DNA from 3 places in the Rhodoferax potami genome. Region 3 is predicted to be linked to each of the others. Evidence: predicted binding sites of a transcription regulator. Region 3 holds the regulator's gene; each other region holds the start of a gene.
What was found. Region 3 encodes FNR, which switches genes on or off when oxygen is low (the NO sensors DNR and NnrR bind a similar motif). Its sites were predicted from a motif close to TTGATNNNNATCAA; they were not measured.

Region 1: the regulator FNR is predicted to act here: its motif matches at 3,060-3,073, upstream of RAE19_RS12745 (hemerythrin domain-containing protein).
Region 2: the regulator FNR is predicted to act here: its motif matches at 1,410-1,423, upstream of RAE19_RS10900 (potassium channel family protein).

What each region holds. Positions count from the first base shown of each region.
Region 1 is NZ_JAVBIK010000001.1:2,646,399-2,653,446, reverse strand. It holds gene RAE19_RS12750 (DUF748 domain-containing protein) at 1-2,984, opposite strand, end outside; gene RAE19_RS12745 (hemerythrin domain-containing protein) at 3,128-3,712, shown strand; gene RAE19_RS12740 (vanadium-dependent haloperoxidase) at 3,727-5,109, opposite strand; gene RAE19_RS12735 (CRTAC1 family protein) at 5,106-6,746, opposite strand; gene xylF (D-xylose ABC transporter substrate-binding protein) at 6,967-7,048, shown strand, end outside.
Region 2 is NZ_JAVBIK010000001.1:2,285,170-2,292,217, reverse strand. It holds gene RAE19_RS10910 (MarR family winged helix-turn-helix transcriptional regulator) at 1-410, shown strand, start outside; gene RAE19_RS10905 (organic hydroperoxide resistance protein) at 467-895, shown strand; gene RAE19_RS10900 (potassium channel family protein) at 950-1,375, opposite strand; gene RAE19_RS10895 (metallophosphoesterase family protein) at 1,512-2,261, shown strand; gene RAE19_RS10890 (serine/threonine protein kinase) at 2,258-3,772, shown strand; gene RAE19_RS10885 (serine/threonine protein kinase) at 3,826-4,878, shown strand; gene RAE19_RS10880 (phosphatase PAP2 family protein) at 4,875-5,555, shown strand; gene RAE19_RS10875 (NAD-dependent epimerase/dehydratase family protein) at 5,552-6,406, opposite strand; gene RAE19_RS10870 (Rossmann-like and DUF2520 domain-containing protein) at 6,451-7,048, shown strand, end outside.
Region 3 is NZ_JAVBIK010000001.1:3,414,834-3,421,881, forward strand. It holds gene ccoP (cytochrome-c oxidase, cbb3-type subunit III) at 1-840, shown strand, start outside; gene ccoG (cytochrome c oxidase accessory protein CcoG) at 868-2,337, shown strand; gene RAE19_RS16465 (FixH family protein) at 2,350-2,631, shown strand; gene RAE19_RS16470 (hypothetical protein) at 2,654-2,890, shown strand; gene fnr (fumarate/nitrate reduction transcriptional regulator Fnr) at 2,906-3,625, opposite strand; gene hemN (oxygen-independent coproporphyrinogen III oxidase) at 3,822-5,222, shown strand; gene RAE19_RS16485 (sulfite exporter TauE/SafE family protein) at 5,232-5,915, shown strand; gene RAE19_RS16490 (GGDEF domain-containing protein) at 5,979-7,048, shown strand, end outside.

The DNA of each region.
Region 1 (7,048 bases), 770 kb from region 3:
ACAAGCTTGTTGGCAGCGGTGAGCTGCCCATCAGGCTGTACGGTGTAGTGCACGTCCACACTCAGCTTGCCGCGCTCAATGCCGTAGCCGGCGTATTTGACCGCGTAGGGCGACAGAGGCGAAAGCTCGAGGTCGCGCACCAGGCCTTTCACATCCAACGCCAGTGGCTGTGCCAGCGGGTTGAGCTTGCCCAAAATTTCCAGAGAGGCTGTGCCCTCTGCGCGGCCGCGTAGCTCGAGGTCGGCCAATTGCACCACGCCACCGGTGGGCTGGTTGGAAAAGCGGCTGAGCTTGCCGGTCAGATCAGTAAGGTTGGCGGTGTAGTTGGGCTGAATGAAGCGGTCGGAGAACAGCACCCGGCCATTGACCATGCTGACGGGCCCCATCTGGATGATGGCGGCCGGGCTCGCAGATGCGGAGCGGGTGGCAGACGCCACTGCTGCAGGTGCTGCGGCACTGGCCGCTGCTGCTGTAGCTGTTGTTGCCGGCTTGGCGCCTTCGGCCGCAGGCGGTGCGCTCTGCCCCAGGTCTTGCAGGTTCAAACGGCCTTGCGGGTTCACGATCAGGCGGGCATAAAAGTCAGACAGGGCCGCCTCACGCACCTGCACCTGGGTGGCAGTGCCGGGGGCCATAGTGAAGTCGATGCCTGGCACATTCAGGGCCTTCCAGCTCAGCAGCTCTTCGCCCAGGCTCTCTGCGCCTTTGCCGGTCGTGTTGGCCCTAAAGTCTTCCAGCGCGGCATCGCCTTTCACGCTCACCTGCGGTCCGTTGGCGAGCGCAGCAAAGCGCACCTGCCCCTTGAAGCTAGTGTCGGCGCGCAGCACGTCCAGGTTCAGACCAAGGCCGGCATAGCCAAGCAGCGCATGGGCCGGCAGATCGGCAATATCCACCTCGCCTTGGGCGACTACCGGGTCCCACATCACATTGCCGGTGTAGCGCAGGCTGCCTGCATCGGCCTGGCCGGATTTGAGCTTGGCGGCCACTTGCAGCGGCATGGGCTTTTTGCCGTCGGGCTGGATGTTTTTAGCTTGCACTTGCAAGCCACTGAGCTCCAGGCGCACCGGGCGCGCGGGCAGGCGGTCCGAGAACACCACGTGGCCCTCTTCGAGCTTGAGTTCGCCCAGACTCAGTTTCCATGGGGCCGGTGACTTGACCACCACGGTTTTGGTGTCTGCGACCTTCGGGGCTGCAGGTTTGTTGGCAATGACATCGGCTACCGGTGCAGCAGCTTCGGTGGGTTTGAGCCAGCTTTCAAACATCCAGCGGCCTTCTGCATCGCGGCGCACGCCGGTGCTGGGCTTTTGCAACAGTACCTTGCCCACCGTCGCGCTGCGGGCTTGGGTGTCCACCCGCACATCGCTCACCTCCAGCAGCTTGAACTGCGGCATATCGCCTGAGCTGGGGCCGTCGTTGTTGCCATTCACGCGGGGTTCCGCAGCCGGCTTGTCGCCGACCAGCGCTACATCGCGCAAAGCCAACTTTTGCACGACCGCAGTCTGGCGCTCGCCATCCCAAGCGATGTTCACCCGGGTGTCCGCCTGCCCGCGCAAGGTTGGCACTAAGTAGGGCGACACATAACCCGACACCAGCCCCAGCCCAAAGTCCGACACGCTAGCCTCGGCCTTGCCCGCACCGACCGTACCCTCGCCTTGCAGGCTGAGTTGGGCCACGGGTGCCTTGGCGCCCGCAGCCAGGCTTTGCAAGCGGGCCTTCAAGTCCAGGGTAGCGGCTTCTTTCATGGGCCACTGCAGCTTGGAGACCGTGGCCTGAAAATCCCGCAGCCCCAAGCGGGTGGCGGGGGCGGTGATTTGGTCGGTCCAGTCTATCGATGCATCTTTCAGGGCCAGCGTATCGAGCTGGAGTGCCCAGGGGGTAGGCGCTGATGTTTCGGCATCTTTTGGGGCACTAGCGCTCGCAGAATCTGCGCGAGCAGCTATCTTTTTAGGAGCACTCGGTTTGGCGGGGCCGGGTGGCAGCAGGTTCAAGTTGCCATCGGCCGCGCGCACCAGATTCAGCACTGGCGCGTTGAGCGTGATGCCCGAGAGCTTCACGCTGCGCTCCAGCGGGCGCACATCGGCCAGCCCCACTTGCAGGCTGTCGGCAGAAAAGAGGGGTTTGCCCTTGGTGTCTTGCACTGCCAAGCGGCTCACGGTGACCGTGCCCGACAAGGTCACCGCCGTTTGCGGGCTCTGCACAAAGCCCAGTTGGATGTCGGCATCTACCACTGCGCTTTGGGGTTTGACCTGCAAGTTGGCGGGCAGGTAGGGCAGATAAGGCGCCAAGTCCAGCTGGCGGATGGTGAGTGCGGCATCGCCCTTACGGCTTTGGGCAAACGGCGTGCCCTCGGCTTCGGAGTCGAAGCGGCTGCCATTGAGCACAAAGGCCAGGCGGGGCGCGACCAGCACATCGCGCTTGGAGTCGAAGCTGCTCAAAAACGGCAGGCTGATCTGCAAGTCTCGCAGGGTGTGCTGGCGCTCTGCGCCACCGGCGCGGTCGGCGTAATCCACACTGCCCTGGTTCAGGGTGAGGTTGTAGACCGCAAATTTGGGGGTGGGGCCGGCGGGGGTGTCGTCGGGTTTGCTCAGTCGCTCGAGGATGTCGTCAATGTCGTAACGGCCGTCGCCCAGGTGGGTGAGCTGCACTTTGGGCGCGTCTACCGTGACTGCATCAATCACCGGCGCCAGCCGGAACAGGGACTGCGCCTCTGCATCCACATACACCCGGTCCAGCGAGAACTGTGCGCCCTTGCCATCCGCGGTAGCCACCGCAAGATCGCGCACCGTGAGCTCCAGCGACCAGGGTGAAAACGCAATGCTCCCGACAGTGACTTGCCGGCCCAGCAGCTCGCCCAGGCGGCTTTGGGCCTGGCTTTTGGCCAATGCCGGAACCGCTGCCCAGGCCAGCGCCCACAGGGCCAGCAAAGCACCGAGCCCCCACGCCAAACGGCGAAACCAGGGGGAAGAAACAAGAGCGCGTGGAGTCATGACAAGAATTCGTGGAGTAGCGTGCCCCTTGATGGTACCCAAGCACACGATTCACGGCAGCCATGGCCGCCTCTGTTGACTTGCATCAACCCCTGTAGCGCGCCGGCATGGGAAGCTCTGGCAAAAGACCCGAGGAGACACCCGTGAAACAAAGCAGCCTGCAAATCATCAGGGACGAGCATGCCGCGCTCAAGGCCATGCTGCAGTCACTCACCATGATGCTGGACCGTGGCCCCGGCGACGAGGCCGAGTCGTTTTTCGATGTCGTGCGCGCCATGCTGTTTTATATCGATGAGTTCCCTGAAAAACTGCACCACCCCAAGGAGTCCAACCTGCTGTTCCCCCGGGTGGCTCGGGTCGCACCGCAGGTGATGGACGCCATCATCCAGCTTGAGGCCGACCACGCCCACAGCGAGACGGCGGTACGCGACCTGCAGCACCTGCTCCTGGGCTGGGAGCTGATTGGCGAGAGCCGGCGCGCCGCCTTTGACACCGCAGTGCGCCGCTATGTGCAGTCTTACATGGCCCACATGCAGCTGGAAGAAACCGCCATCCTGCCAGTGGCCCAGACCGCCCTCTCCGACCAGGATTGGGCCGAGCTGGACGCAGCCTTCGAGGCCAACCGCGACCCACTGGCCACAAAAGGCCGGCGCGACCCGGTGTACGACCGGCTGTTCACCCGCATCGTGATGCGAGCGCCTGCGCCAATCGGCGTGGGCGAGGCTTAGGCGACGCGTAGGCGCTATCGCAGCAGCTTCAGCGCCAGCACCTGCTGCGCTACGCAGCGGCCCTGCACTTTGCCACCCTCGATGCCGCTTCGGAAATGGATACCCGCATACAGGCGGGACAGGGCTGCCTCGTTGGCAGCCGCCTGGAAGCTGGCGAAGGTGCGCGGGCCCCAGCCCCTGTCGTTGTGGGTGTTGTCGGTGAAGGGTTGGCCCGCGCCAAATACCTTGTCCAGCACCGCCGCTGCCGCGCTGGACTGCACCGAGTGGCCCGAAGGGTATTCGGGAAACGGCGGCGTGTGCATCAAGCCCGGCACCCAGTTGCTGTCCAGCACCAGCTGCACATAGGTCACAGGCCGCAGCAGGTTTACCGTGTATTTTGTTTTCCACCCGGCAATGAAGGCATCCGCCATCGCAAGGTTGAGCTGCACATAAGTCTGCGCAGCCAGTGCCAGGTTGCCTTGGCGCTGCTGCAGCAGGTCGCCCGCAATGAAGGCCCAGTGGCCTGCGGGGGTGGGGGTTTTGAGCGGGTCGTCCGCCCAATACAGCGCCACCTGGCGCTGCGCCTGGGTGGCCTGGTTGCTGATGCGATAAACCTCTTCCGCCTCCTTGTAAAACGCCGAGCCTGGCACCTCGGAATAGGCCGGAATCGGCGGCGCCGGGCAGGTGGTGGCGCTGGGCAGCGCAAACGGCCGCACATCGCCCCACCACGGCAACAGGGGCGGCGCAAATGCGGGGGGCGTGGCACTCCAGGTGCCTTCGCCGCTGGGCGGCACATAGTTGAGCTGATGGCGGCGCAAGGGGCCCCAGGCCTCGTGCCCGCCATCGGTGCGCGCCCAGGTCATGATCGCCATGGCCATGAGCTTGCCGAAAGTCTCCGAGCGGTTGGTGATCTCGGGGGTCACGCGGGACGGGTCAAAGTCCCGCGCCAGCTTGAGCGGCAGGCTGCGCTCCAGCAGGTCGATCCGGGCTTTGTTTTCAGCGCTCGCGTTGGGAAACATCATGCGCGTCATGGTGGCCAGCGCCGCATTGGCCACGGTAGGCCAGTGCAAGACCTCGTCCGGCTGGACCCATGGCAGCGATTGCAGCTCGTTGAGCTGCCCCGCCAGGCTGCGGTGCTGCGGCATACCGGGCACCACCGACTCGTACAGGGTCAAGCCCAAATAGGCCAAAGCCCGCGACGCCACCGGCGGGCTGAAACCCGGGGTCTGCTGTGTCAGTTGCAAGGCAAGGCTGAACCATTCGGTAGCCACTTGTGCGCCGTAGCTCGCAGCCGGTTGCTGCACCGGTGCAGGCAATGTCGCTTGTGCTTGCCCTTGTACCTGTGCTTGTGCTGCCAGCGGCACCGCAGCCAACGCGATGCAGATGGCAGCTACCCAGCGAATCCAGAAGGTTTTCATGGCTGTCCTGCCGGGCGCAAGCCCGCCTCGCTGAATTGGTAAAACGCATTGGTGTCTGCACTGGCCCACTCGCTCCATGCGCTGTGCGGCCACTGCACCCGGACCTGCACACGGGTGGCATCACCCACACCGAAATGCATCCACCCAAGGTGGCCGCTGGCATGGCCGCCGCCCACCGTTAACTCTTGCCGGATCACGCGGGCCGCATCGCCCTCGCCCCAGCGCAGTTCCACCCAGGCGCCCACCGCATCGCGGTTGCCCGCAGCTTGGCGCAAGCGCAGCTGCAGCCAGTGGCCCGCGACGGCCGGGCTACCTGCTGTGGCAGCAGGCAACTGGCGCCAGACCTGGGCCTTGTCCCAGCGGTTGACCACCAACACATCGAGCAAGCCATCGCCATTCAAATCCACCACCATGCCGCCGCGGCCCCGCTTGAAGCTAGCCAGACCCGCTTGGCTACCCACCTCAGTAAAGTTGCCATCGGCCTTTTGCAACAGCAGGTTGTTGGGGTCCAGGGTGGCAAAGTCGGGCATGGTGGAGACATTGCCTTTGACGATGAACAAGTCCGCCAAGCCATCGTTGTTCAGGTCGGCAAATTGGGCGTGCCACGCAGTGCTGGGATGCACATCGCCGCCCACATAGGGGCGGTGGGCAGTGACGCCGCGCTTGTAAGCCATGTCGGTGTAGCGGGGCTGTTGAGCGCCGCCCTCCAGGGTTTGCAGCTTGTTGTCGGACATGCTGGTCAAAAACACCTCGGGGTAGCCATCGCCCGTCAGGTCATGGCTGGCAATACCCATGCCCCAGATCTGCAGCGGCTTCCAGCCCTGGGCCGCGGTGTACAGCGCAGGCGCCTGGCCCGGCGCCAGTTGCCACAGCTGCTCTTCCCCACCTTTGTAGTACTCGCGGTCGTTGCTCACCCGCAGTGCAGCGGTGCCTGAGCGGTTCCAGTCCGAAAACAACATCGACAAGGCGCAGTGCCCCGGTTGCAGTGGCTGCGGCGCCCCATAGCCACCTCCCTCGCGGGGGCGCAGCAACAGGCCCGGCGTGCAACTACCCCATGGAAAGTCGGGTTTGCTGCGGTCGGTGTACGTGCCGAATGCCAGTGTGGGCCAGCGTTGCCCCGCCTCCCATGTAGCGCTGAACGCGGTGTGCCAGCCGTTGTCGGTGCGAATGTTCCAGGCCTCGTTAGCGCGCTCGAACTTGCACTGGCCCAGCCCTTTGTAGACCTGCACCTCGCCCACGCGCAGCACCACCAGATCAGTTTGGCCATCGCCATCCACATCGAGGGGGTAGGCACCCACGGCATTGGTGAGCTCCAAGCCCGAGCGGTCTTCTTGCAGCTTGAGTGCGCCGCCCCGCGCGCTGCGGTTGCGGTAAAACTTGGCTTTGTTGACCCCAGCGGTCACATACACCTCGGGCAGGCCATCGCCATCGCAATCAAAGGTGGCCACACCGCCACCCACCATGTATTCGCCCTCGCCTTCAAAGCGGCTTTGCAGGCCGGCAGTGTCGGTCTCTTCCTGAAAGCGGGGCATGGATGGCAGCGGGCCGGACACAGGCACCTGAGCCCAAGCGGCCGCGCCACACAAGAGCGCCAGCCCCAGGCTCGAGCCGGGCAAAAACGGGAGGGAAAGTCGCACGCCGCAAACCTTTATGAAGTATGAATAGTCGAGCCAATCTTATTAAGTTCGATCGATAAACTATGTCGGGTTTATCCCTATTCGCGGAAAGAACGAAGTCTCAAACAATTAGTTTGTCGCTCTTACTAAATGCCGGTTTCGCATTTAAATCGGTGCGATGACTCGGCAGAGTCCTTCCAAAACCAAAGGTCTGGGACAGACCCAATCACTGGAGACAACGATGAAATTGAAGACAACACTGACCGCACTCGCCCTGAGCTTGGGCGCTGCGGGTGCTTTTGCCCAAGTGGTGGGCGTGAGCT
Region 2 (7,048 bases), 1.1 Mb from region 3:
AGTTGTGCTTTGCGCTGTACTCCGCATCGCTGGCCATGACCAAGCTGTACAAGCCCTTGCTGGACGCCCTGCAGCTGACATACCCGCAATACCTGGTCATGCTGGTGCTGTGGGAGACCGATGGTCTGAGCGTTTCTGCCTTGGGCGAGCGCCTGTTCCTTGACTCCGGAACGCTCACGCCCTTGCTAAAGCGCATGGAGGCCAGCGGCCTGTTGCGCCGTCAGCGCAGTGCCCAAGACGAGCGCCGTGTGGAAGTGTTTGTAAGCCCCGAAGGCCGCGCCCTGAAAGCCAAGGCCATCAGCATCCCGGCTTGTGTCGTGGCCGCCAGCGGCTGCCCCGTGCCGGAGCTCATGGCTCTCACTGGACAAGTTCAAACCCTGCGTGACCGGCTGACCGGCTCACACGGTTAAACCCCTTCACGATTACCCCCAACCGCTGCTGACGCAGCTTTTATGAAAGAAGCACCATGGTCAACAAGATCGAAAAAGTCATCTACACCGCCCACGCCACCTCCACTGGCGGCCGTGACGGCACCACACGCACTTCCGACAGCCTGTTGGACCTGAAGCTGGCAGTGCCGAAAGAAATGGGTGGCGCTGGCGGCGGTGTGAACCCTGAGCAGCTGTTTGCTTCCGGCTACAGCGCTTGCTTCATTGGCGCCATGAAGTTTGTGGCCGGCACCCAGAAGATAGCCCTGCCTGCGGACACCAGCATCAACGCATCGGTAGGCATCGGCCAGATCCCCCAAGGCTTCGGCATTGAAGTCGCCCTGGAAGTCAGCATCCCCGGCATGGACCGCGCTGCTGCGGAAGCCTTGGTGGCCAAAGCCCACGAAGTCTGCCCCTACTCCAACGCGACACGCGGCAACATCGAAGTGAGCATCACGATCGTTTAATCGCGATCTGCCCTGCGGTGCTCCGGCGCCGCAGGCCCCACAAGCCGGCACGCCTCAGGGCGCGTCGGCTTTTTCTTTGCCGCTTGCAGTTTGCTGTGCATGCACCTCCTCGCGCAAGTGCCGCACCTCCAGGCGCAGGGCATGGATTTCGCGCAGCAACTCACTGTCCACCGCGCGCTCTTCCACCTCCACCAGCATGGCCGCTACCGACGCGGTCACCAGCGACAGCACCGCCAGCCCCATGAGTACCACCAGCACCGCAAAAAAGCGTGAAGCGTGTGTGCTGGGCACAATATCGCCATAGCCCACGGTCGCCGCCGTCGTGAAAGCCAGCCACAAGCCGTCGCTATAGGTTTCTGCGCGTGGCTCCAGCACCCAGAAGCCCAGGCCCCCGATGCCCAAAATCAACATGCACAGCCCCAGCGAATACGCCAGACCCCGGCGGCCGATCACGAGTTTGTGGAGTTTGACTTTGCGCATGCAAGCACTGTAAGAGTGCCCGGAGCGGCAGACTTTGACCTGCATCAATCGGTGCAAGCCCCTGCGTCTGCAAACTTGGTGTCAGCCCGGCGGAGCATGATGCGCAGATCACCCGAATAACAACGATGGAGACGCGATGAGATTGGCTTTGTTGTCCGACATACACGGCAACCTGCAGGCATTGGAAGCCTGCCTGGCCCATGCACGCGCGCAAAAAGCACAGCGATTTGCATTCTTGGGGGACATGGTGGGTTACGGCGCACAGCCGGCAGAGGTGGTGCAGCGCATCATGCTGCTCACCGAAGAAGGCGCCATCGTGCTCAAGGGCAACCATGACGCCATGGCGGTCGCACCCCCTGCAGTACCCAAAACCATCGGCGACAGCACCGCCGACTGGACGCACCGGCAACTCAGCAGCAGCCAACGGGAATGGATCGCCGCCCTGCCCCTGACCCACCACATGGACACGGTGCTGCTCGTACACGCCAGTGTGGACGCCCCGGAACTCTGGCGCTATGTGTACGATGAGCGCAGTGCCACCGAGAGCCTGAACGCTGCCGGCGCGCTACCCGATGTGCGCTATGTGTTCGGCGGCCATGTGCATTTGCAAAGCCTGTACTACCGGGGCACCAGCGGGCTGATGAAGTTCACCCCGCAGGCTGGTGTGGCCGTACCGGTGCCCAAACACCGGCACTGGCTGAGCACCGTGGGCTCGGTCGGCCAGCCGCGCGACGGCAAGCCTGAAGCCATGTACACCCTCCTCGACACCGAGCGCCAACAGCTGACCTTTTACCGGGTGCCGTATGACCATTTCGCGGCGGCCACGGCCATCCGCGCAGCGGGCCTGCCGGATTTCTTCGCCCAGCGCCTGGAGCAAGGCCGATGAAACTACTCGAACCGGGCGAGGTGCTGGACGGCTTCCGTATTGAAGCTTGCATCCACTCCGGCGGCATGGCCCATATTTACCGGGTCGTGTATGCCGACGGGCGGCCGGGGCCCGGCTTTGACATGGCCATGAAGGTCCCCCGCATGACCGCGGGCGACGGGGCGGAGAACATCGTCAGCTTCGAGGTGGAGTGCCAGATCATGCAAGCCCTGAGCGGCCCGCATACCCCCCGGTTTGTAGCCGCTGGCGATCTGGTGCACGTGCCCTATCTGGTCATGGAATACGTGCAGGGGCGCACCCTGCAGCACTGGCTGGATGGCCCACAACTAGATGTGGCCGACATCACGCGTCTGGGCGCAGCCGTAGCCCGCGCCGCCCATGCACTGCACCAGCAAAACACGGTGCATCTCGACCTCAAACCCGCCAATGTGCTGATCCGCGAGGACGGCAGCGCAGTGCTGCTGGACTTCGGGCTCTCTTGCCACGCGCACTTTCCGGATCTGCTGGCCGAGCAATTGCGCAAAGCGGTGGGCTCGCCGGCGTGGATTGCCCCCGAGCAGGTGGTTGGCGTGCGGGGCGACCCGCGCAGCGATGTATTCGCCATCGGTGTCATGCTCTACCAGCTCTGCACCGCAGAATTGCCCTTTGGGGAGCCGCTGACCCAGGCCGGCCTGCGCCAGCGCTTGTGGATGGACCCGGTGCCGCCACGCAAGCGCCGCCCGGAAGTGCCTGCCTGGTTGCAAGAGGTGGTCTTGCGCTGCCTGGAGCCGGAGGCCGCCAAGCGCTACCCGTCGGCCGCGCATCTGGCCTTTGACCTGGCACACCCGACCCAGGTGCATGTCACCCAGCGCGGCACCAACATCCAAGGCACCCCGTTTCGCACCCATTTCAAGCGATGGATCAAGGCAGCGGGCATGCACTACCAGCCCAGCCCCTTGCCGGCCCAACAGCTCGAAGAAGTCCCCATCGTCATGGTGGCCGTGCCGCACAAAGATGCGAGTGACGCCACCCTCTACAGCCTGCGCCAGGCGGTCGCCAGATCACTGGGCACCCGGCCGGGCGCACGGCTGGCGTGTGTGACCGTCATCTCCGGCAGCCAGACCAGCGCCTCGGACGACAGCAAGAGCGAAACCCATGTGCACCGGCGCTACCTGAGTGCGCTGCGCCAATGGGCCCAGCCGCTGGACCACCCCGGCCACCAGATGTCGTGCCATGTCCTCGAGAGCAGCGACGTGGCACAGGCCCTGCTGGACTATGCGCGGGGCAACCAGGTGAGCGTGATCGTCATGGGGGCGGCCACCCACGGGCTCAAGACCCAACGCTTTGTCGCCACGGTGCCGATCAAGGTGGCAATGGAGGCGCCCTGCACCCTGATTCTGGTCAAGCAGGCCTTGCCTTTCGAGCACTTGGGTGCAGACGTACGCACCACCGCGTCAGCGGGCTACTCAGACTCCGACGCCGAGTCGGGAGGCCTCTCCGGCTACGGCGACGACCTCGGCCCGCTAGGCTGAACGGACTGCCGGGAGCACCACGCCCGGGCGGCAAAGCGGGGGACAATGCCCGCATGAACTCCCCCACCGCGCCCGGCGCCGCCCATCCCTTTGAAACCCTGACCCCGGACGTGGTGCTCGACGCGCTGGAGAGCGTGGGCTTGCGTGGCGACGGGCGGCTCACCGCCCTCTCGTCGTACGAAAACCGGGTTTACCAGGTCCAGCTCGAAGACGGCGCGCCGGTGGTGGCCAAGTTCTACCGCCCCGAGCGTTGGAGCGATGCACAAATTCAGGAAGAGCACGACTTTGCCGCCGAGCTGATGGCGGCCGAGATTCCGGCCGTCGGCCCTTTGGTACTGAACGGCCAGACCCTGCACCGGTTTCAGGATTTCAGCTTCAGCGTGAGCCCGCGCCGCGGCGGCCGCCCACCTGAACTTGACGATGGTGAAGTGCTGGAGTGGATCGGCCGCTTTCTGGCGCGTATCCACACCGTAGGCGCGCGCCGCCCGTTTGTGCAGCGCCCCGCACTGGATGTCCAGACCTTTGCGGTGGAGCCGATGCAGTGGCTGCTCGCGCACGACTGCGTGCCACTGGATGTGCAGACCCTCTGGAGCAAGCGCTGCCAGGAAGCTATTGATTTGATAGCTACTCGCGCAGATATGGCGGGCGCTACAGGCCAAAACAAGACCAATTCCAGCGGTATACGCCAGCTGCGCCTGCATGGCGACTGCCACCCCGGCAACATTCTCTGGACGCCGACCGATGCCGCGGCCAGCGCCGGTCCCGGCCCGCATTTTGTGGACTTGGACGACGCGCGCACCGGCCCGGCAGTGCAAGACCTGTGGATGCTGCTCAGCGGCGACCGGCAGCAGCAAACCCGGCAGCTCGGCATGCTGGTCGATGGCTACGAGCAATTCCGCGAGTTCGATCGCCTAGAGCTGGCCCTGATTGAGCCCCTGCGCACGCTGCGCCTGATTCACTACAGCGCCTGGCTGGCGCGGCGCTGGAGCGACCCGATTTTCCCGGTGAACTTCCCGTGGTTTGGCAGCAGCGATTACTGGAAAGGCCAGATCCAGATGCTGGAGGACCAGATCGAGGCCATGAGCGACAACCCCCTGATCGTATGAGCGAGGCCTTGAGCAACACCCCGATTGCGCCGGTCTGGTGGACCGTGACCCACTTCGGCTCGTCCAGCCTGCTGTTGCCGGCGTTTGTGTTGGTGGCATTCGGGCTGTGGCGCAGTGGCGCACAGGCCGCTGCCCGCCACTATGTGGTGGCCATGACGGCTGCGGTGGCACTCACCGTGACCAGCAAGTGCCTGTTTTATGGCTGGGGCATCGGCATCGCCGCGATCGACTTCACCGGCGTGAGCGGCCATGGCCTGCTGGCCGCGGCCATATTGCCCTTGTTGCTACGGGGTTTGCCCGGCCGGTGGGGGCGCGAACTCGGCGCTCCGCTGGGTGCCGCGCTGGCCCTGCTGGTGGGCGTTTCGCGGGTCGTGGTCGGCGCGCACAGTGTGAGTGAGGTCGTGGCCGCCTGGCTGCTCGGGTTGGCGGTCAGTGTGCCGGTGGTGCGGCGTTTGGGGCAGGTGCCTTTGCGGCACCCGGCTTCCCGGTGGGCGCCCTGCCTGCTGGTGCTGGCCTTGAACACCAGCACCGCCACGTACCTGCCGACCCATGCGATGGAGGTCCGGATTGCGCTCTGGCTCTCGGGCAAGGTCCAACCGTTTCGCCGGCACCAGTTGCATCAAGCGGCACCAGCACCTGCCACCTTGGCCCCGGCTGTGCCGGCCGGTGCCCATTAAGCGAGTACGTCAGTCACGCCATACCGCGGTGCATAGCCCAGCAGGCGGGCGGCCTTGGCATGAGAAATCAAGGGCTCGGCGCCGGTAAATTCAGCCGCGAACTGCGTTACTTCGGGCCAGAACTCGGCCATCAAGGCGCGGCCATCGCGGCCGGTCCAGTTGTGCGGGCCGGTGATGAAAAAGGCTTCGTGCTGCTGCTCCAGCTCGACTTCGAGCGCCAAGCGGTGTGCAATAGCCACATCGCGGGCATCCACAAAGGTCCACAAGTTTTTGTACCAGTTGGGGTACTCCGCCACCAGCGAGCGGTAAAACGGGCGCTGGGCATCGTCCGGCAGCCAGACCCACGGCATGCGCAGGCACACGGTGCGCAGCCCAAAGCGATCGGAATAGGTTTTGCAGATTTGCTCACTCACCACTTTGCTCAGGCCGTAGGGGTCCTGCGGGCGGGCCGGGTGGGCCTCGTCCACTGGGATGTACAGGGGCGCCAGCCGGTGCGCCGCAAAGGCAAAACCCATGGTCGATTCGCTGGAGGTGAACACCACCTTGGCAAGGCCATGCTGGGCAGCGGCTTCGAGCACATTGAAGGTGCCGTTCACATTCACATCAAACACCCGTTTGGCCGGGTCATTGAGCGGGTGCGGAATGCCCGCCACATGCATGACCGCGTCATAACCGGCCATGGCTTGCAGCACCGCATCGAGCTGCAATACGTCAACGGCATGGTGCGCCACATCATTGCGAGCAGGGGCTGCCAAATCGAGCACCCCCACGGTGTACCCGTGCTGCACCAGATCGTCCACAATGTATTTGCCGACGGCCCCGGTGCCGCCTGTAACCAGAATTTTTTTCATGGCGCCATGGTAGCGGCGCCCACCGTTCCCGGAGTGAAGCGCGCGTGACAACCCTGAACCTGATAGGTGCCGGCCGTGTGGGCCGCACATTGGCCACCTTGTGGACACGGCATGGCGTGTTCGAGATTCAAGATGTGTTGACCAGCAGCTTGGCGAGTGCACAAGCCGCGTGCTCCGCCATGGGCGCGGGCACGGCGGTAGCCACCATGCAGGCCATGCGTCCGGCCGATGTGTGGATGGTGGCGGTGCAGGATGCGCGGATCGCCGAAGTCGCCAGCGCGCTCGCCGCCACGCAACCGTCCGGAACCGCTGCCCCCATCGTCTTTCATTGCAGCGGCGCCCAGAATGCCGGCAGCTTGCAGCCCTTGGCCGACGCGGGTTGGCGCACGGCCAGCGCGCATTGCATCTTGAGTTTTGCAGATGTCGGGTTGGCGGTGCAGCAGTTCGCGGGCACGGCGTGTGGGCTGGAAGGTGACACCTCCGCTTGCGACACTTTGCGCTCGGCATTCGATGCGATTGGCGCGCAGACGTTTGGTGTGGCTAGCGAGGACAAAGTGCTCTATCACGCGGCGGCAGTGTTTGCGACCAACTTTCTGCCAGTGATCCAGTCGGTCGCAGAAGCTGCCTGGACCCGCACTGGTG
Region 3 (7,048 bases):
CTGTTCCTCTTGTGGTTCAGTGGCAAAGCCAAAGCCATGACCGCCCACGACAACACCACCGGCCACGTGTGGGACGGTGACCTTCGCGAGATGAACAACCCTCTGCCACGCTGGTGGGTCGGGCTGTTCGTTATTACGATCATTTTTTCTGCGGTTTACCTCGCGTTCTACCCGGGTCTGGGCGCTTCAGCCGGCAAACTTGGCTGGACCTCTAGCGGTCAGTTCCAAGCGGAAATTGCCAAGGGGGAGGCCGACATTGCGCCGATTTATGCGCGCTTTGACGCCATGTCGGCTGAGGACATCGCCAAAGACCCGCAAGCCCATGCGATTGGCGAGCGTTTGTTCATGAACAACTGCTCTCAGTGCCATGGCTCCGATGCCCGGGGTTCCAAAGGTTTTCCCAACCTGACCGATGCCGATTGGCTGCATGGTGGCTCGCCCGAGAAAATCATGGAGACGCTGAACCAGGGCCGTGTCGGCCAGATGCCTCCCATGGCGGCGGCAGTGGGTTCGGGTGATGACGTGAAAAACCTGGCCAACTACGTGTTGAGTTTGTCAGGCAGTCCGCACGATTCGGTGCGGGCCAACTTGGGCAAGTCCAAGTTCGCAGCTTGCGCGGCCTGTCACGGCTCCGACGGAAAAGGCAACCCTGCGTTGGGTGCGCCCAACCTGACCGATGACATCTGGCTCCATGGCTATGGCGAGAGCGCCATCATCAACATCGTGAACAACGGCAAGGTCAACCAAATGCCTGCACAGGTGCAGAAGCTCTCACCCGCGCAAATCAAGGTGTTGTCGTCCTATGTATGGGGCTTCTCCAACACCGGTGTGGCCAAGTAACGCTGGCTGAACCCTGAAGGATATTCCTTGAACGCACCTGCCTCTACTGCCGAGAAGAAGATCATCCCGATCGTCGCGTCACCGGACAAGGGGTCTATTGCCCCGCCACCTGGTGCCGACGAGGAGACGATTGCCCTGTACGAAGCGCATCAAAAAATCTACCCGCGCAGCGTATCGGGCTACTTCTCGAAGTGGCGGTGGGCGCTGGTGTTTCTGACCCAGCTGGTGTTTTATGGATTGCCGTGGTTGGAGTGGGGGCAGCGCCAGGCGGTGCTGTTCGATCTCGGGGCACGGCGGTTCTATATCTTCAACCTCGTGTTGTATCCGCAGGACTTTGTGTACCTCACCGGCATTCTGGTGATTTCTGCACTCTCCTTGTTTTTGTTTACGGCGGTGGCCGGGCGCTTGTGGTGCGGCTACGCCTGCCCGCAAACGGTTTACACCGAAATCTTTCTCTGGCTGGAGAAGCTGGCCGAGGGGGACCGGTCTGCCCGCATGCGGCGTGACGCGGGCCCTTGGACACTCGACAAAGTCTGGCGCAAAGCCGCCAAGCAATGCATGTGGATTGCTGTTGGCTTATGGACAGGCTTTACCTTCGTGGGCTACTTCACGCCCATCCACAGCCTGGGCATGGAGCTCTTCGCCTTGTCCATGGGCCCTTGGGAAACCTTCTGGGTACTGTTTTACAGTTTTGCCACCTATGGCAATGCCGGCTACATGCGTGAGCAGGTCTGCAAATACATGTGCCCGTATGCGCGCTTTCAGAGTGCCATGTTTGACAAAGACACCCTGATCGTGACCTATGACGAATTGCGCGGAGAACCCCGTGGCGGGCGCTCCAAGAAAGCCGATCTCTCCACCCTCAAGCTGGGCGCGTGTATCGACTGCAGCTTGTGTGTGCAGGTCTGCCCGACCGGTATTGATATCCGCAAGGGGCTGCAGTACGAGTGCATTGGCTGTGGTGCCTGTGCCGATGTGTGCGACACCGTCATGGACAAAATGGGCTACGCCCGTGGTCTGGTGAAGTACTCGACCCAGAATGCAGTGAACCAGCGCTGGAGTGGTGCCGATATATTGCGCCATGTGCTGCGCCCCCGGGTGCTGGTGTACAGCAGTGTCCTGCTGGCGGTGGTGCTGGCGATGCTGGTCAGCCTGTGGATGCGCGCGCCTTTCAAGGTGGACGTGGAGCGCGACCGCAGCACACTGGCCCGCATCGTGTCGGGCGGCCGGCTGGAGAATGTGTACCGCCTGCAGATCATGAACGCCCGGGAGACCCACCAAACCTTTGAGGTGAGCGCCGAGGGCTTGCCGGACCTGACGCTTTCCACCGATTCCAGCATGGAAGTCGGCCCGACCGAATCCCGCTGGATTGCGATTCGCGTGCAGTTGCCGTATGAAGGTGCAACTCCGGGATCGCATCCCATCCATTTCACGGTGAAATCGGCCCCTGACGCTGCCGTGGTAACCGAGAAGTCCGTATTCATAGTTCCGCGTTAAGAAAGCCACTTTATGACCAACCCGTCAAGCTCATCGACCCCCGCAGCCCCCTGGTGGAAGTTCGGCCATGTGTGGCTGGTGGTGTCCGGCCCGCTGATCGTGGTGGTGGCGAGCTTCCTGACTTTCTATCTGGCCGCCCGCGGTATGGACCCGGTCGTCGATGAAAACTATTACCAGACTGGCCTGGACATTAACAAGACCCTGGCCACCCAACCTGAAAGCCTGGCACCCGCCATGCAGGCCCGTAACCATGCAGCTACTGGCATCGTGCCAGCCGCTGCGCCTGCCCGTTGAGCGGTAGGCAAGGAGCAACGTGATGCCGAGAGCCCCATGGATGGCTGTCGTGTGGCCCGCTTTTCTGGCGGCAGGCGTGCTGGAAATCGTGGTGTTCGCATTCATCGATCCCCACGATCTGCATTGGAACGACGCGGCTTTGCCGCTGTCACGCCAAGGAATTTACACCGTGGCGTTTTTCGTGTTCTGGGGGGTGACGCTGGCTTCTAGCGCGCTCACGGCTTTGCTCGCTATGAGCGCTGCAGACGTCAACAACTAGCGAGCGTGTTATCGCTCAGTTGCAGACTTTGGGGTTGACGATGTCTTTGAGGGCATCGGTGTTCAGGATGCGCACGTGCCGTTGCTTGACTTCCACAATTCCGTCGTCCACGAACTTGGAGAAGGTGCGGCTCACGGTTTCGAGTTTCAAGCCCAAGTAACTGCCAATTTCTTCACGCGTCATCCGCAGCACCAGTTCTGACTGCGAGAAGCCGCGGGCGTGCAGGCGTTGCACCAGGTTCAGCAGAAATGCGGCGAGTCGCTCTTCGGCCCGCATGCTGCCCAAGAGGAGCATGACGCCATTTTCGCGCACGATTTCGCGGCTCATGATTTTGTGGACATGGCGCTGCAGCGAAGTCACCTCGCGCGACAGCTCTTCAATCCGGTCGAAGGGCATGACGCAGACCTCTGCGTCTTCCAGAGCCACGGCGTCGCAAGTGTGGTGGTCGTTCACGATGCCATCGAGTCCGACGACCTCTCCCGCCATTTGAAAACCGGTGACCTGGTCGCGCCCGTCTTCAGAGGCTACGCAGGTTTTGAAGAAACCGGTGCGGATGGCATAGAGGCTGGTGAACTTTTCACCGTTGCGAAACAGGGTTGCGCCGCGTTTGATTTTGCGGCGGCTTGCGACCACGTCGTCGATTTTGTCGAGTTCGGCGGGGCTCAGGCCCAAGGGCATGCACAGCTCGCGCAGGTTGCAGTTGGAGCATGCGACCTTGATGGTGTGGGTATTCAATGCCCCGGCTCCCACCGGCGTGATGGCGATAGAAGCGTGGGCGTCCTGAGACTTGGCGGTAGGCATTGCGTGTTCGAGCATGGTGTTCCCCTGATGCAAGTCAATTATGGTCCGGGTCATCCTGAAACTCCTTGATGTAAATCAAGGAGCCTGAAGGCTGTTTCGTTCACAGTCTGTGCGCTAGCTTGGAGTATTCATGAACGCAGCCCTTGGTTCCGCACCCATTTCAGAACAACTGTTGACCCGCTTTGATGTTTCCGGGCCACGTTACACCTCGTACCCGACCGCCGACCGCTTTGTAGAGGCGTTCAGCGCGGACGATTACTCCCAAGCACTATTGCAACGCCGCTCCGGTGCTGCCGCGCTGGCCTTACCTTTGTCTTTGTATGTGCACATTCCGTTTTGCGAATCGCTGTGCTACTACTGCGCCTGCAACAAAATTATCACCAAGCACCATGACAAAGCGGCCACGTATTTACGCTATTTGACACGGGAGGTGGAGTTACACACCCGGTTGATGGGTACTGGGCAGTCCGTCAGCCAGTTGCACCTCGGGGGCGGTAGCCCCACCTTTTTGAGTGACACCGAGCTGCGGGAGCTGATGGCGATGCTGCGCCGCAACTTCAGCTTTGTCGCCGGTGGTGAGTATTCCATTGAAGTAGATCCCCGGACGGTAGACGCTGCGCGCCTGGATACCCTGGCCGAACTCGGCTTCAACCGCCTGAGCTTCGGGGTGCAGGATTTTGACCCTGCGGTGCAAAAGGCCGTACACCGGGTGCAACCTGCCGATCAGGTGTTTGCCTTGGTAGAGGCGGCACGCGCACGCGGGTTTGAGTCCATCAATGTGGACCTGATTTACGGCTTGCCCCGCCAGAGCCCCGAGTCGTTTGACCGCACATTGGCTCAGGTGAACGCTTTGCGGCCGGACCGTATCGCGCTATATGCCTACGCCCATTTGCCTGAGCGCTTCAAGCCTCAGCGCCGTATTGCGACTGTGGAGTTGCCGGGTGCTGCTTCCAAGGTCTCCATGTTGGCGCATTCCTTGGCGTCTTTCATGGGGGCGGGCTATGTGTATGTGGGCATGGATCACTTTGCACTGCCGGACGATTCGTTGGCAGTGGCGAAGCGGCAAGGGCGCCTGCACCGCAACTTCCAAGGCTACAGCACCCAGCCCGACTGCGACTTGATCGCTTTGGGCGTGTCTGCCATCGGCCGCATCGGCGCTACCTACAGCCAGAACGCTAAAACGCTGGAAGAGTATTACGACTACCTGGACCAAGGCCGTTTTCCCATCGTGCGGGGAATGGCGGTTACGCGGGACGATCTGGTTCGTCGCGCAGTGATCATGGCGCTGATGTGCCAAGGCAATTTGCAGTTTGAGTCGATCAATCTTGCCTATTTGCTGGACTTCAAGAGCTACTTTGCCGCCGAGCTCGAAACCTTGCGGGGGCTGGAAGAGCAGGGACTGGTGTCCTTGGACGACACGGGAATTCAAGTCACCAGCCAGGGCTGGTTTTTTGTGCGGGCCGTGGCCATGGTGTTTGACCGTTATCTCCAGACGGACCGCACCCGTGCCCGCTTCTCCAAAATCATTTGACGCGTCCGGATGCAATCTTCTTTGGCAGTGACAGCATTGCTCATGGGCTTGGTGGGTGGGCCTCACTGCATTGCTATGTGCGGTGCGGCGTGCGCCGGCATCGGGCAGGCAGCTGGACCCCGGCGGACACCGGCCATGTTGAGCTTCCAGGCGGGCAGGGTCATTGGCTATGCCGCACTCGGTGCCTTGGCCGCAGCATCGGTGCAGGGTTTGGGTTGGCTCACCGTGCAGTCTGCTGCGCTCCGGCCAGTGTGGTCTTTGCTTCATGTGGCCGCCACTGTATTGGGGTTGGTGCTTTTGTTTTCTGGGCGTCAGCCCCTGTGGTTGCAGGCAGGGGCGCGTAGCGTCTGGGCCAGGGTGCGCAAAGTCGGGGCAGGGGGCGTGTTGGCCGCTCCCCTGGGGTTGGGGGTGGTGTGGTCCCTGTTGCCTTGCGGCTTGCTGTATTCGGCGTTGCTGCTGGCATCCCTGTCGGGCGAGCCCTTGTCCGGTGCAGCAACCATGGCACTTTTCGCCCTGGGCACCTCGCTGACCATGATGGCGGGGCCGTGGTTGTGGCTGCGCTTGGGTTTGTCCCGCATGGGCGATGGAACGTGGGGTATCCGCCTGGCCGGCGCGGCCTTGGCAGTAGCCTCAGGGTGGGCTTTGTGGATGGGATTGGTGCACAATAAAGCTCCGTGGTGCGCCACCGGCTAGCCCTGAACAACCCCGTTTTCAGGCGGCCTACTGCTTACGCAGACCCAACGAAAGTCCGCCTGCATGCTAGACCCCTCCCACTCGGAAGAGAAGCTTCGGATCGAAGACCTGCGCAGCTTCAAGATTCTGGATACCCCTGCTGAGCAGGCCTATGACGATGTGGTCAAGCTGGCCTCTTACATTTGCGACACGCCGATCGCCCTGATCTCCCTAATTGATGAAGACCGCCAGTGGTTCAAGGCCCGTGTGGGCCTGAATGCGATGGAAACGCCGCGAGGTCAGGCCTTTTGTGCCCACGCCATTCTGGATCCGGACCGGGTGATGGAGGTGCCAGACACCCAGCAGGACGCGCGCTTTGTAGACAACCCACTGGTGACTGGCGACCCGGGTATCCGGTTTTATGCCGGCGCGCCGCTGCTCACCCCTTCGGGTGCAGCACTCGGCACGGTATGCGTGATCGACAGGGTGCCCCGCAAATTGACCGAGCGCCAGTCAGAGGCCTTGCAGGCCCTCTCCCGCCAGGTGGTGCAGTTGTTGGCGTTACGCCGCGTGAATGCCGAGCTGGAGCTAGTGACCAAGGCGCAGACATTGCGCCACCAGCAACTGGAGAACCAGCAGCGTCGCATTGAAGAGCTCAACCATGACCTGCAGGAGCAGACCCTGACGGATCCCTTGACGGCTTTGAAAAACCGCCGCGCTTTTGATACCTTGTTGTCCCATGAGTTTGCGCGCTCCCTGCGCTCCAAATCGCCGCTGTGCCTGTTGATGGTGGATGCAGACCATTTCAAAGCCTACAACGATGCCTTTGGCCATGTGGCGGGCGATCAGGCCTTGATGTTCATCGCACTGGCAATCAAAAGCCAGGCGCGCGCTTATGACCACGTGGCACGCTATGGTGGCGAGGAGTTTTGCGTCATCCTGCCCGATACCCAGCTGAACGAAGCGCTGGTGGTGGCCGAACGCATCCGGGATTCGATCAAGTCCATCCACGGCCTGCGCAGGCCCATGTCTGCCAGCATTGGTGTGGCGTATTCCGAAGGCATCAGCAGCCCCAAGCGGTTGGTGGAGCTGGCGGACCGCGCCATGTACCTGGCCAAGCAGGGCGGGCGTGACCGGGTAGAGATTTTTCTGCC